Regions from separate parts of the Streptomyces sp. NPDC012794 genome, predicted to be linked through region 2. Evidence: riboswitches for the same ligand, from Rfam matches in the RefSeq annotation. Region 2 holds a riboswitch; each other region holds the start of a gene.
The links. Region 2 has a riboswitch for thiamine pyrophosphate ahead of ACFY7H_RS25350 (thiamine ABC transporter substrate binding subunit). Riboswitches for the same ligand answer to the same signal wherever they lie in the genome.
Positions count from the first base shown of each region.

Region 1: it holds a riboswitch for thiamine pyrophosphate, as region 2 does, so the genes downstream of both, thiC (phosphomethylpyrimidine synthase ThiC) here and ACFY7H_RS25350 (thiamine ABC transporter substrate binding subunit) in region 2, are expected to answer to the same signal.
Region 3: it holds a riboswitch for thiamine pyrophosphate, as region 2 does, so the genes downstream of both, thiO (glycine oxidase ThiO) here and ACFY7H_RS25350 (thiamine ABC transporter substrate binding subunit) in region 2, are expected to answer to the same signal.

Region 1 covers NZ_JBIBCI010000002.1:184,732-189,413, forward strand. The annotation lists gene ACFY7H_RS03975 (hypothetical protein) at 1-14, shown strand, start outside; gene thiC (phosphomethylpyrimidine synthase ThiC) at 138-1,925, opposite strand; TPP riboswitch at 1,920-2,064, opposite strand; gene ACFY7H_RS03985 (YibE/F family protein) at 2,104-3,558, shown strand; gene ACFY7H_RS03990 (SsgA family sporulation/cell division regulator) at 3,596-4,045, opposite strand; gene ACFY7H_RS03995 (IclR family transcriptional regulator) at 4,140-4,682, opposite strand, start outside.
Region 2 covers NZ_JBIBCI010000015.1:84,786-89,467, reverse strand. The annotation lists gene ACFY7H_RS25360 (phosphatidate cytidylyltransferase) at 1-627, shown strand, start outside; gene rlmN (23S rRNA (adenine(2503)-C(2))-methyltransferase RlmN) at 805-1,920, shown strand; TPP riboswitch at 1,991-2,100, shown strand; gene ACFY7H_RS25350 (thiamine ABC transporter substrate binding subunit) at 2,186-3,280, shown strand; gene ACFY7H_RS25345 (ABC transporter permease) at 3,331-4,682, shown strand, end outside.
Region 3 covers NZ_JBIBCI010000004.1:205,695-210,376, reverse strand. The annotation lists gene ACFY7H_RS09585 (thiazole synthase) at 1-556, opposite strand, end outside; gene thiS (sulfur carrier protein ThiS) at 562-762, opposite strand; gene thiO (glycine oxidase ThiO) at 759-1,940, opposite strand; TPP riboswitch at 1,938-2,050, opposite strand; gene ACFY7H_RS09570 (NAD(P)/FAD-dependent oxidoreductase) at 2,165-3,385, shown strand; gene ACFY7H_RS09565 (Rv2175c family DNA-binding protein) at 3,498-3,863, shown strand; gene thiE (thiamine phosphate synthase) at 3,933-4,571, shown strand; gene metF (methylenetetrahydrofolate reductase [NAD(P)H]) at 4,651-4,682, shown strand, end outside.

The DNA.
Region 1 (4,682 bases), on a different contig from region 2:
ACGCCCCGGACTGAGGCCACAGAAGTCGCCCCGTTTCACGTGAAACATCCACCCGTATTCACCGGGCGCCCCGCCTCAGCGGAGGGCTGACCGACGACTCCCCCCGGAACCCCGTCGGTCAGCCCTCCGCACACGGATCAGTCGGCCAGCGGCAGGTAGACCCGGTTGCCCGAGGCCGCGAACTCGGCGGACTTCTCCGCCATGCCCGCCTCGATCTCATCGGCCTTCAGGTCACCGCCGTGCTCGCGGCGGATGTCCTGCGAGATCTTCATCGAACAGAACTTCGGACCGCACATGGAGCAGAAGTGCGCGGTCTTGGCCGGTTCCGCCGGGAGCGTCTCGTCGTGGAACTCACGGGCGGTGTCCGGGTCGAGGGCCAGGTTGAACTGGTCCTCCCAGCGGAACTCGAACCGCGCGTCCGACAGGGCGTCGTCCCACTCCTGGGCACCCGGGTGACCCTTGGCCAGGTCCGCCGCGTGCGCGGCGATCTTGTACGTGATGACCCCGGTCTTCACGTCGTCCCGGTTGGGCAGGCCCAGGTGCTCCTTGGGCGTCACGTAGCAGAGCATCGCGGTGCCCCACCAGGCGATCATCGCGGCGCCGATGCCCGAGGTGATGTGGTCGTACGCGGGCGCCACGTCCGTGGTCAGGGGGCCGAGCGTGTAGAACGGCGCCTCCTCGCAGATCTCCTGCTGGAGGTCGATGTTCTCCTTGATCTTGTGCATCGGGACGTGGCCCGGGCCCTCGATCATCGTCTGGACGTTGTGCCGCTTGGCGATGGTGTTCAGTTCGCCCAGCGTCTTCAGCTCCGCGAACTGCGCGGCGTCGTTGGCGTCCGCGATGGAGCCCGGGCGCAGGCCGTCGCCCAGCGAGTAGGTGACGTCGTACGTCGCGAGGATCTCGCAGAGCTCCTCGAAGTTCGTGTAGAGGAAGTTCTCCTTGTGGTGCGCCAGGCACCACGCGGCCATGATCGAGCCGCCGCGGGAGACGATGCCGGTCTTGCGACGGGCGGTCAGCGGCACGTACGGCAGCAGCACGCCGGCGTGGACCGTCATGTAGTCGACGCCCTGCTCGGCCTGCTCGATGACCGTGTCCTTGTAGATCTCCCAGGTCAGGTCCTCGGCCCGGCCGTCGACCTTCTCCAGGGCCTGGTAGAGCGGCACGGTGCCGATCGGGACGGGAGAGTTGCGCAGCACCCACTCGCGGGTGGTGTGGATGTTGCGGCCGGTGGAGAGGTCCATGACCGTGTCGGCGCCCCAGCGGGTCGCCCAGGTCATCTTCTCCACTTCCTCCTCGATCGAGGAGGTGACGGCGGAGTTGCCGATGTTGGCGTTGACCTTCACCAGGAACCTCTTGCCGATGATCATCGGCTCGATCTCCGGGTGGTTCACGTTGGCCGGAAGCACCGCGCGGCCCGCGGCGATCTCCTCCCGGACGACCTCGGGGGAGACGTTCTCGCGGATCGCGACGTACTCCATCTCCGGGGTGATCTCGCCCCGGCGGGCGTACGCGAGCTGCGTGACGGCGGCGCCGCCGCGGCCCCGGCGGGGCTGGCGCGGGCGGCCCGGGAAGACCGCGTCGAGGTTCTTGAGGCCCCCGCGCGGAGAGGTGTGCTTGATGCCGTCGTCCTCGGGACGGACGGGGCGCCCCGCATACTCCTCGGTGTCACCGCGGCCGATGATCCAGTGCTCCCGCAGCGGGGGCAGGCCCCGGCGCACGTCGGTCTCGATCTGCGGGTCGGTATACGGCCCGGACGTGTCGTAGAGCGTCACGTCCTTGCCGTTGGTGAGGTGGACCTGGCGGACCGGCACCCGGATGTCCGGGCGGGAGCCCGGCAGGTATCCCTTGTGCCAGCCGGGCTGGCGCTCGGTCTGGCCGTCGGCGTTCTGGCCGGCGGCAGGCGTGCGTGCGTCCTGAATGGTCATGAGACCTGATCTCCCTACGCCGGCATTACCCGGTAACAGGTTCGGCGGTCGGCGCAGCCTCCTCCCGTACGCATTCTCATGCGCGTACGGTGATCAGCGCCCTCTCAGCCCGGTGCTCCGAGCTCCCGCGTTGTGCAAAGTAGCCCCCACGTTAGCGTCGTGTGTGGCGTGCTGAACAGTGGGCCCCCTCATCTCTTGCGATGATCTGCCGGTGACGTCCTCGCCGCAGCCCCCCCACGAGCCCACCGAGCCCATGGGCCACACCGGCCCCGAGCACGCGTCCCACGGGGATGCTGCCGCGCCCTCCCACGGGCACTCCTCCGGCCACAGCCACGGGCACAGCCACGGCCACGGGCCGGCGGCTCCGGTCTCCAAGCACCTGCGCAAGGTGATCGCCGCCGTACTGATCCCCTTCGCCGCCGCCGTCTTCATCGGCATGGCCGTGCTCTGGCCCGGCGGCGCCCCCGCACACGAGCGCACCGGGGTGGGCTTCGACCGCCAGACCGAACAGGGCACGGTCGTCGCTCTCGCGAAGGTGGACTGCAAATCGGTCAACGCCTCGCAGGTCCCTCCCACGGGCGACACCTCCACCCCCGAGGGGCGCGAGGCGCAGGCCGCCAGGACCGGCGAGTGCAAGAAGGCCACCATCGAGGTGACCAGCGGACCGGAACGGGGCCGGGCCTTCTTCGAGATCGTCCAGCCCGGTGCGCCACGGCAGTTGGAGAAGGGCCAGGAGGTGGTGGTGGCGTACGCGCCGGACGCGCCCCGGGACCTCCAGTACTCGGTGATCGACCTGAACCGGAAGTTCCCGATGGCGCTGCTGGCCGGCATCTTCGCCGTCGCGGTCGTCGTGGTGGGCCGGATGCGCGGCCTGTTCGCCCTCATCGCGCTCGTCGTCAGCTTCGGGGTACTGACGCTCTTCATCCTCCCGGCGATCCTGCAGGGCTCGAACCCGCTGCTCGTCGCGGTCATCGGGGCCAGCGCGATCATGCTGATCGCCCTCTACATGTGCCACGGGCTGACGGCCCGGACCTCGGTAGCCGTCCTCGGCACGCTGGTCTCGCTCCTGCTGATCGGCCTGCTGGGCTCGCTGTTCATCGGCTGGGCCTTCCTGAGCGGCAACACGGACGACAACACCGGGCTGATCCACGGGCTCTACCCGAGCATCGACATGAGCGGCCTGCTGCTCGCGGGCGTGATCATCGGATCGCTCGGCGTACTCGACGACGTGACCGTCACTCAGACGTCGGCCGTCTGGGAACTCCACCAGGCGGACCCGGCGATGGGCCCGCGCGCCCTGTACCGGGCCGCCATCCGGATCGGCCGCGACCACATCGCGTCGGTGGTGAACACCCTCGTGCTGGCGTACGCGGGCGCCGCTCTGCCACTTCTACTGCTGTTCTCGATCGCCAACAGCAGCATGGGGACGGTGGCCAACAGCGAGCTGGTCGCCGAGGAGATCGTACGGACCCTCGTCGGTTCCATCGGGCTGGTGGCCTCGGTGCCCGTGACCACCGCCCTGGCGGCGCTGGTGGTCTCCGCCGACCGGCCGGGGGCCGCGGGTGGCATGGCCGCGGGACCGGCCGCCGGACCGGCACGCGGCGGCCGGGGCCGGCGCCGGCGCAAGCGCTGAAGGTCTCGGCGACGGCGGGACCTTCCGGCCCCGCCCCTCAGCCGGCCTTCCGCTCGTCCTGCTGCGACTCGGCGAGGATCTTGCCGAGCGCCTGGTCGAGGCTCTCCTCGAAGTCGCCCAGACTGCGCTCCTGACCGAGCGGAACGAGCCGGTCGGTCCGGTCGAGGAAGGCGACGAGCGGCCCCGCACCCGCGCGGAAGAGGGCCCGGTCCCCGCCGACCTGGAGACGGATGTGGACGTCGGACAGCTCCTCGGGGTCGGTGGGCGCGATGTGCACGTCACCGTCACCGCTCGGCTTGTTGATGCCGTCGAGGAGCAGTTCCCGGCCGAACGCCCAGGTGACGGGCGCGTCTCCGGGAAGGTGGAAGGTAAGGCGCACCGCGTAGGGGTCACGGGCGTCGTACCGCAGCTCCACCGGGATCCGGAATGCGAGTTCCTCGGAAACGAGGAAGCTCATCATGACCTCTGCCTGTACCGATTCGTGCATTGCCTACCCCTGTAGTGGAAGTGGCCAGGAATGATCCCCCAAGGCCTCTTGACAAGGGTGGTGGAAGCGACAGCAGATCACAAGGAGTGAGTTTTCAGATACTGATAGAGAACGAGAGGGTGCTCAACAGCGCGCCTACTTCACTCCGTAGTCGATCGACAGCAGAGAGCAACCGCTCTTCTTGGTGCAGGGGGAGAGAAATGGCCACTGTCGCGGCGATGTCGCCGACGGTGATCGGGATGGCCGCGCACACCGTGCCCAGGGCGTACTCCTGACGCTCGATCACGGGCTGCGTCCGTTCCCGGGAGCCGATCCGCTGCTCCAGGGCGTGCACGTCCCGCACGGTGTAGGGCGTGATGCTCTCGACCGGGTGCCGCTCGTAGTAGTCCTTGCGCGTCTTCTCGTCGAGCTGGCCCAGCAGGCACTGGCCGATGGCGTGGGCGTGGCCGGTCGCGCGGACGTCGGCCCATTCCTCGCAGACGGGGTTGGCGGGGGTGTCCGAGACACCCACGATCTCGATCTCACCCTCGCGGAACACCGCGAAGTAGACGGGGGCCCCGACCGTGTCACGGAAGTGCGCGAGCGAGTCGAGGATCATGCTGCGACGTTTCTGCTGGAGCCCACCGCCCGCCAGCCG
Region 2 (4,682 bases):
CTCGCGGTCGGCGGAGCGGCGATGATCATCGCCGGATACGTCCGCGGGGCCGAGGGCGCGTGGGTGGCCATGGCCCTCACCGCGCTGGCCGTCCTCGTGTGGCGGATGACCGAGCCGCCCGAGGACTACCTCAGGGACGTCACCGCGGGCGTCTTCGCGGCGTTCTACGTGCCCTTCCTGGCCACGTTCGTCGCGATGCTGCTGACCCCGGACGACGGTCCGCAGCGGGTGGTGACCTTCCTGGTCCTGACCGTGGTCAGCGACACCGGGGCCTACGCCGTGGGCTGGCGCTTCGGCAAGACCAAGCTCGCCCCGCGCATCAGCCCCGGCAAGACCCGCGAGGGGCTCTTCGGAGCGGTCGCCTTCGCGATGGCGGCCGGCGCCCTGTGCATGGAGTTCCTGATCGACGGGGGTGCCTGGTGGCAGGGCCTGCTGCTCGGCCTCGCCGTCGCGGTCAGCGCCACCCTGGGCGACCTCGGCGAGTCCATGATCAAGCGTGACCTGGGCATCAAGGACATGGGCACGCTGCTCCCGGGCCACGGCGGCATCATGGACCGGCTCGACTCGCTGCTGCCGACCGCTCCCGTCGTCTGGCTGCTGCTGGCGGCGTTCGTCGGTACCGGCTGAGCGGTCGCTCCGGGGCCGCGGGCCAGGGGGCGGACCACCGGCTGACGGGTCCGGGCCGGGTTATCCTGGAGGGCGCGCCGTGTTCACGCGGCGCGCCCTTTCCGTCCAGCGGCCGAGCCGCGGACCGGCCCTGCACGCGCGGGGTGACCCCCACCCCGTCGTACTGAGGAGTACCGCATGGCCCCCCGTCCCGCTCCGGGTGAGCTCACCTTCGTCGCCCCTCGCGGGGTCAAGAAGCCGCCCCGGCACCTCGCCGACCTGACCCCGGCCGAGCGCCGGGAGGCGGTGGCCGCGATCGGCGAGAAGCCGTTCCGGGCCAAGCAGCTCTCCCAGCACTACTTCGCCCGCTACGCGCACGACCCGGCCGAGTGGACCGACATTCCGGCGGCCTCGCGCGAGAAGCTCCAGCAGGAGCTGCTCCCGGAGCTCATGAACGTCGTCCGGCACATCAGCTGTGACGACGACACCACCCGCAAGACCCTGTGGAAGCTGCACGACGGCACGCTCGTCGAGTCCGTGCTGATGCGTTACCCGGACCGGGTGACGATGTGCATCTCCTCGCAGGCCGGCTGCGGAATGAACTGCCCGTTCTGCGCGACCGGCCAGGCGGGCCTGGACCGCAACCTCTCCACCGCCGAGATCGTGCACCAGATCGTCGACGGGATGCGCGCCCTGCGCGACGGCGAGGTCCCCGGCGGCCCCGCCCGCCTGTCCAACATCGTCTTCATGGGCATGGGCGAGCCGCTGGCGAACTACAAGCGCGTCGTCGGAGCCATCCGCCGCCTCACCGACCCCGAGCCCGACGGCCTCGGCCTCTCGCAGCGCGGCATCACCGTCTCCACCGTCGGCCTGGTCCCGGCCATGCTGCGCTTCGCCGACGAGGGCTTCAAGTGCCGCCTCGCGGTCTCCCTGCACGCCCCGGACGACGAGCTGCGCGACACCCTCGTCCCGGTGAACACCCGCTGGAAGGTCCGCGAGGTCCTCGACGCGGCCTGGGAGTACGCGGAGAAGTCCGGCCGCCGCATCTCCATCGAGTACGCCCTGATCCGCGACATCAACGACCAGGCCTGGCGCGGCGACCTCCTCGGCCGCCTGCTCAAGGGCAAGCGCGTACACGTCAACCTGATCCCGCTGAACCCGACGCCGGGCTCCAAGTGGACCGCCTCGCGCCCCGAGGACGAGAAGGCCTTCGTCGAGGCGATCGCCCGCCACGGCGTGCCCGTGACCGTCCGCGACACCCGCGGCCAGGAGATCGACGGCGCCTGCGGCCAGCTCGCCGCCTCGGAACGATAGATTCCGGCTGCATTCCGGACAGCGGCCTGCCCGATTCGGCCACGGGGTACCCTGTGGCCGAACCAATTGCATATTCCGACAGGGGAGCGCCACAGCGCTGAGAGTGCGGTACCCGTCATCCGCAGACCCTCTGAACCTCGCCCCGGTCATTCGGGGTAGGAAGTTCGGTCACCACTCAAGCTGTTGCGCCCTGCCCGGCGACCGCTCGCGAAGAGCGCCGGGCGGGGCCGCGTCTTCTCCTGGTCATCCCAGGAGGAATACACCAGTGAGCACCACCAGGAAGATCGCGGGCACGGCGCTCGCGGCGGCGCTCGGCGTCACCACCCTCGGCGCCTGCGGCGGCGGCGAGGGCAAGGACACGTCCGAGGCGACCGGCGCCCCCAAGTCCAAGACGGTCACGCTCGTCTCCCACGACTCCTTCAACGTGACCGCCACGGTCCTCAAGGAGTTCGAGCAGCAGAGCGGCTACACCGTCAAGGTCCTGAAGTCCGGCGACGCGGGCGCGGCCCTCAACCAGGAGATCCTCACCAAGGGATCCCCGCGCGGCGACGTCTTCTTCGGCGTCGACAACACCCTGCTCTCGCGGGCCCTCGACAACGGCATCTTCACCCCGTACGACGCCAAGGGCCTGGACACGGTGAAGCCCGAGTTCGTCCTCGACCAGCAGCACCGGGTCACCCCGGTCGACTCCGGCGACATCTGCGTCAACTACGACAAGGCCTACTTCGCCGACAAGAGGATCGCCCCGCCGCAGACGCTGGACGACCTGGTCAAGCCGGAGTACAAGAACCTCCTCGTCACCGAGAACGCCGCGACCTCCTCGCCCGGCCTCGGCTTCCTCCTCGCCTCCGTCGGCAAGTACGGCGAGGAGGGCTGGAAGGACTACTGGAGCAAGCTCAAGGCCAACGGCGTCGAGGTCGTCGACGGCTGGGAGCAGGCCTACAACGAGCGCTTCTCCGGCTCCGCCGGCGGCAAGAAGGCCAAGGGCGACCGACCGCTGGTCGTCTCCTACGCCTCCAGCCCGCCGGTCGAGGTCCTCTACGGCGAGCCGCAGCCGGCCGATGCCCCGACGGGCGTCGCCACGGGCACCTGCTTCCGCCAGGTCGAGTTCGCGGGCCTGCTGAAGGGCGCGAAGAACGAGGAGGGCGGCAAGGCGCTCATCGACTTCCTGGTCTCCAAGAAGTTCCAGGAGGACATGCCGCTCCAGATGTTCGTGAACCCGGTCGTCAAGGACGCGAAGCTGCCGGAGCTGTTCACGAAGCACGGCGTGGTGGTCGAGAAGCCGGAGAACGTCGCTCCGGAGACCATCGCCAAGAACCGTGAGCAGTGGGTCAAGACGTGGTCCTCGCTCGTGAAGTAGAGCGCCTCCCCACGGAGGGCGGGCGCGCCACGGCCGTCAGACTCGCTCTGATGGCCGTGCCGCTCGCCTTCTTCGGAGTGTTCTTCGCCTTTCCCGTGGCCGCGATCGTCGGCCGCGGGCTCAAGACGGACGCGGGCTGGCAGTTCGGCCGGATCGGCGAGGTCCTGGCCCGGCCCGACATCGCCGGCGTGCTCTGGTTCACCACCTGGCAGGCGCTCGCCTCGACCGCCCTCACCCTGCTCCTCGCGCTGCCGGGCGCGTACGTCTTCGCCCGCCTGGAGTTCCCCGGCAAGCAGCTGCTGCGCGCGCTGGTCACCGTCCCCTTCGTCCTGCCGACGGTGGTCGTCGGCAGTGCCTTCCTGGCGCTGGTCGGGCGCGGCGGGCTGCTCGACGAACTGTGGGGCGTGCGGCTGGACACCACCGTCTGGGCGATCCTGCTCGCCCACGTCTTCTTCAACTACGCCGTCGTCGTACGGACGGTCGGCGGGCTGTGGGCGCAGCTGGACCCGCGCCAGGAGGAGGCCGCCCGGGTGCTGGGCGCCGGGCGGATCACGGCGTGGCGGCGGGTGACGCTGCCCGCGCTCGCGCCGGCGGTGGCCGCCGCCTCGCTGATGGTGTTCCTGTTCACCTTCAGCTCCTTCGGCGTCGTGCAGATCCTCGGCGGGCCCGCGTACGCCACCCTGGAGGTGGAGGTCTACCGGCAGACGGCGCAGCTGCTGGACCTGCCGACCGCAGCCGTGCTGACGATGGTCCAGTTCGCGGCCATCGCCGCCGTCCTCGCCGTGCACGCCCGCACGGTGCGCCGGCGGGAGACCGCGCTGCGGCTCGTGGACCCGGCGCACACCGCGCGCCCGCCGCGCGGCTGGGGACAGCGCGGCCTGCTGGGCGGGGTGCTGCTGTCGGTGGTCCTGCTGGTGGTGGCGCCGCTGGCCGTGCTGGTGGAACGGTCCTTCGACGCGCCGGGCGGCTACGGCTTCGGCTTCTACCGGGCGTTGCAGGACGCGGGCTCCGGCGGCGGAACGTTTCTGGTGCCGCCGCTGGAGGCCGTCTGGAACTCCCTCCAGTACGCCCTCGCCGCCACCGCCATCGCCCTGGTCGTCGGCGGGCTCGCGGCCGCCGCCCTGACCCGGCGCGCGGGCCGCTTCGTACGCGGTTTCGACGCGCTGCTGATGCTGCCGCTCGGGGTGTCCGCCGTGACCGTGGGCTTCGGGTTCCTGATCACCCTGGACGAGCCGCCGCTGGACCTCAGGACCTCGTGGATCCTGGTGCCGCTGGCGCAGGCGCTGGTCGGGGTGCCCTTCGTCGTACGGACCATGCTGCCGGTGCTGCGGGCCGTGGACGGCCGGCTGCGGGAGGCGGCGGCCGTGCTCGGGGCCTCGCCGCTTCGGGCCTGGCGGGAGGT
Region 3 (4,682 bases), on a different contig from region 2:
CCGCGTCGAGGATCACCGGGACCCCGGCGCGCTCGACGATCAGCTCGAAGTTGTGCGGGTTGCGGATGCCCATGCCCGAGCCGATCGGGGAGCCCAGCGGCATGATCGCCGCGCAGCCCACGTCCTCCAGCTTCCGCGCGAGGACCGGGTCGTCGTTGGTGTACGGGAGGACCGTGAAGCCCTCGTCGACCAGGACCTCGGCGGCGTCCAGCAGCTCGACGCCGTCGGGCAGCAGGGTGCGCTCGTCCGCGACGACCTCCAGCTTGATCCAGTCCGTGCCCAGTGCCTCCCGCGCCAGCCGGGCCGTGAGCACGGCCTCGCCGGCGGTGAAGCAGCCCGCGGTGTTGGGCAGGACGGCGATGCCCAGCCGGTTCAGCACGGAGAGCACCGAGCCCTGCACGGTGGGGTCGAGGCGGCGCATGGCCACGGTGGTCAGCTCGGTGCCGGAGGCGACCAGGGCGCGTTCCAGGACGTCCAGGCTCGGGGCCCCGCCCGTGCCCATGATCAGCCGGGAGGAGAAGGTCCGGCCGCCCAGGGTGAAGACGTCGTCAGCCATGGTGGTCAGCCTCCCTGGACCGCGGTGAGGATCTCGATCCGGTCGCCCTCGTCCACCCGCGTCGCCCGCCACTGCCCGCGCGGGACGACGGTCTCGTTGAGCGCGGCGGCCACGCCCGAGGGGGCCGTGGTGAGGGTGGCGACCACCGCGTCGAGGGTGGTGCCGGCCGCGACCTCGCGCGGCTCGCCGTTGACGGAGATGGTCATACGAGGGACTCCTGACGCGTGGAGGAGAAGCGGCGCGGGCTGAAGGGTCGGGCGACCTCCGGCACGGAGCCGGTGGTCAGCAGTTCCTCCATCACGTCGCCGGTCAGCGGGGTCAGCAGCACCCCGTTGCGGTAGTGCCCGGTGGCCAGGTGCAGGCCGGGCAGGTCGGTCGGGCCGAGCAGCGGCGCATTGTCGGGGGAGCCGGGGCGCAGCCCCGCCCGGGTCTCGACCAGCGGGAGCTCTGTGATGCCGGGTACCAGCTCGTGGGCGTCGCGCAGCAGCTCGTACACCCCGCCCGCGGTCACCGTGGTGTCCCAGCCGAGTTCCTCGCTGGTGGCGCCGACGACGAGTTCGCCGTTCTCGCGCGGCACAAGGTAGACGTGGCTGCCGCGTACGACGGCCCGTACCGTCCGGGACAGGAACGGGGCGCACGCGGGCGGTACGGCCAGCCGCAGCACCTGCCCCTTCACCGGCCGTACGGGCGGGCGCGCCTCGGCCGGTACGCCGGCCAGCCGGCCGCTGAGCGAGCCCGCGGCGAGCACCACCTGGCCGGCGCGCAGCTCCGTACCGTCGTCGAGCAGTGCTCCGGCGGCCCGGTCGGCGGTGACGAGCAGCCGTTCCGCGCGGGCCCGGTGGATGGCGACGCCGGCCCGCCCGCAGGCGGCCAGCAGGGCGGCGGCGAGCCGGCGGGGGTCGACCTGGTGGTCCCCGTCGACGCGCAGCCCGCCGCGTACGCCGGGGGCGAGCATCGGTTCCAGACGGCGGCACTCGCGGCCGGTGAGCCACTCCGACTCCAGGCCGCAGCGGCGCTGGAGGGCGTGCAGCTCCCGCAGGTGGAGCCGGTCGTCGGCGTCGAGGGCGACGGCGAGGGTGCCGCAGGCCCGGTAGCCGAGGTCCATGCCGCCGCTGGCTTCGGTGAGCTCGGCGGCGAACTGCGGGTAGCGGGCGGCGGAGGCGAGGTTGAGCCCGAGCAGGGTCTCCTCGCCGTAGTGCAGCTCGGTGACGGCGGCCAGCATGCCGGCGGCGACCCGGGCGGCGCCGCCGCCGGGGTCCGGGTCGGCCAGCGCGGTGCGCAGCCCGCGCCGGGCCGCCCGCCAGGCCGTGACCAGGCCGATGATGCCGCCCCCGATGACGAGGACGTCGGATCCCCCGGCGGATCCCTTCCGAGATGAGTGCATGGGCGTCCAGCCCCTCCCTTCGCCGGCATGACCCGGATCAGGTTCGTACGGTCGGAGGCCGGCCAGCCTCCCTCTCAGCCCGGTGCGCCCGGACTCCCGCGATAGGTACGGTGGCCAGACTAAACCCCGCGGCCGGAGCCGGGTAAGGCTGCCTCCCCGGCGTCCGCCCGCCGGTCCCCCTCCCCCTGTTCCTGATGGGCCGTCAGTTCACTAGGCTGGGCCGCGTGAGTGAGCAGACGGAACAGACGAACCCCGGCGTCGTGATCGTGGGTGCCGGAATGGCCGGCGTGCAGACCGCCGTGGCCCTGCGCGAACAGGGTTACGAGGGCCCCGTGACCCTGCTGGGCGCCGAACCCCACCAGCCCTACGACCGCCCCCCGCTCTCCAAGGCGGTGCTCCTCGGCAAGGCCGAGGACTCCGCGTTCGAGGTCGACTTCGAGGACCTGCGCATCGGCCTGCGCCTCGGCACCGAGGTCACCGGGCTGCGGCCGGAGGCCCGCGAGGTCGACACCGAGGCCGGCCCGGTCCCGTACGAGGTCCTCGTGCTGGCCTGCGGCGCCCGCCCGCTGACCCTGCCCGGCACCGAGGGCGTCCCCGGCGTCCACCTGCTGCGCACCCTCGACGACGCCGCCCGGCTGCGCCCGGTGCTGGCCGCCGCCCCCGCGACCGTGGTGGTCGGGGCGGGCTGGATCGGCGCCGAGTTCGCCACCGCGGCCCGCGAGGCCGGCTGCGCCGTCACCGTGGTCGAGGCCGCCGGCCGGGTGCTGGCGGGAGCCCTGCCCGCCGAGGTCGCCGAGCCGATGGGCCGCTGGTACGCCGAGGCCGGTGCCGGCCTGATCACCGGCGCGAAGGTCGCGGGGATCGAGGAGGGCCGGGTCCTGCTGGCCGACGGCCGCGAGCTGCCCGCCGGGGCGGTGGTCGTCGGCATCGGAGCCCGGCCCGCCACCGACTGGCTCGCAGGCACCGGGATCGAGCTCGGCCCCGACGGATCCGTCACCGCGGACGCGTACCTGCGCACCTCCGTCCCCGGCGTGTACGCCGTCGGCGACTGCTCCTCCTTCCCGTCGGCCCGCTACGGGCGGCGGCTGCTGGTCCACCACTGGGACAACGCCCTCCAGGGCCCCCGGGCCGTCGCGGCGAACATCCTCGCGGCGGAACCCGTCCAGGCCTATGACCCCGTGCCGTACTTCTGGTCCGAGCAGTTCGGCCGCTTCGTCCAGTACGCCGGCCATCACGGCGACGCCGACACCCTGCTGTGGCGCGGTGACCCGGCCGGCCCCGCCTGGTCCGTGTGCTGGCTGCGCGGGGGCGCGCTGGTGGCCGTCCTGGCCGTGGGCCGCCCCCGGGACCTGGCGCAGGGCCGCAAGCTGATCGAGACCGCCGCGCCCGTGGACCCGTCCAAGGTCGCGGACCCTGCCGTTCCGCTGAAATCGGCCCTGCTCTGACGGCTCCCGGGCCCTGCCGGGCCGCCTGCCGGGCCCCGATCCGGCGGCCGCCCGGCCCCGGACGGACGGGGCCAGGTACCGGCGGCCCGTCCGAAGTGGCAGGCTTGTCCCCGTGACCGAGATTGACGCAAAGATCGATGCCCTCGTCCCCTCCTGGCTGTACCTCCCCGACATCGCGGAGATGCTCGACATCGAGGTGACCCGGGTCCGCCAGATGGTCAAGGAAGGGCAGCTGATCGCCGTACGCCGGGGCGAGAACCGTGCCCTGCAGGTTCCGGCGCAGTTCATCGACGGCGACAAGGTCGTCAAGGGCCTCGTCGGGCTGCTGACCGTACTGCGGGACGACCGCTTCTCCGACGAGGAGATGCTGGAGTGGCTCTTCACCGAGGATCCGACCCTGCCGGGCACCCCCGTGCAGGCGCTGCGCGAGAATCGCGGCACGGAGGTCAAGCGCCGCGCCCAGGCGCTCGCCCTCTGACCGGCTGATCCACCGGTGTGCGGGCCGACCCCGTCGGCCCGCACACCCCACCACCACGGGGGGAATCCCATGCAGCAGCTGTCCGACGCCCGGCTCTACCTGTGCACGGACGCGCGCAAGCGGCAGGGTGACCTCCCCGAGTTCCTCGACGCGGTCCTGGCCGGCGGCGTCGACATCGTCCAGCTCCGCGACAAGGGCATGGAGGCGGGCGAGGAGCTCGAACACCTCCAGGTCTTCGCCGAGGCCGCCCGCCGCCACGGCAAGCTCCTCGCCGTCAACGACCGCGCCGACGTCGCGCACGCCATCGGCTCCGACGTCCTGCACCTCGGCCAGGGCGACATCCCCGTCCCCGCCGCCCGCGCCGTCCTCGGCGGCCGGGTCCTGATCGGCCGCTCCTGCCACGCCGAGTCCGAGGTGGACGCCGCCGTCGCCGAGCCCGGCGTGGACTACTTCTGCACCGGCCCCTGCTGGCCCACCCCCACCAAGCCCGGCCGCCACGCCCCCGGACTCGACCTCGTCCGGTACGCGGCCTCCCTCGCCCAGGACCGCCCCTGGTTCGCGATCGGCGGCATCGACGCCGGCAACCTGGACGAGGTCCTGGACGCCGGCGCCACCCGCGTCGTGGTCGTCCGGGCCCTCACCGAGGCCTCCGACCCCGGCGCCGCGGCCGCCGAACTCGCCAAGAGGGTTCGCGCCCGCCTCGGGTGACGCTGGAGCGGCGTCCAAAAAGCTGTCCAGGTCGTGGACAGCGCTTCGGCGTCCGCCGGGCCCCGTCTAACCTGCCCGTATGGCCCTTGGTACCGCTTCCACCTGGTCGGA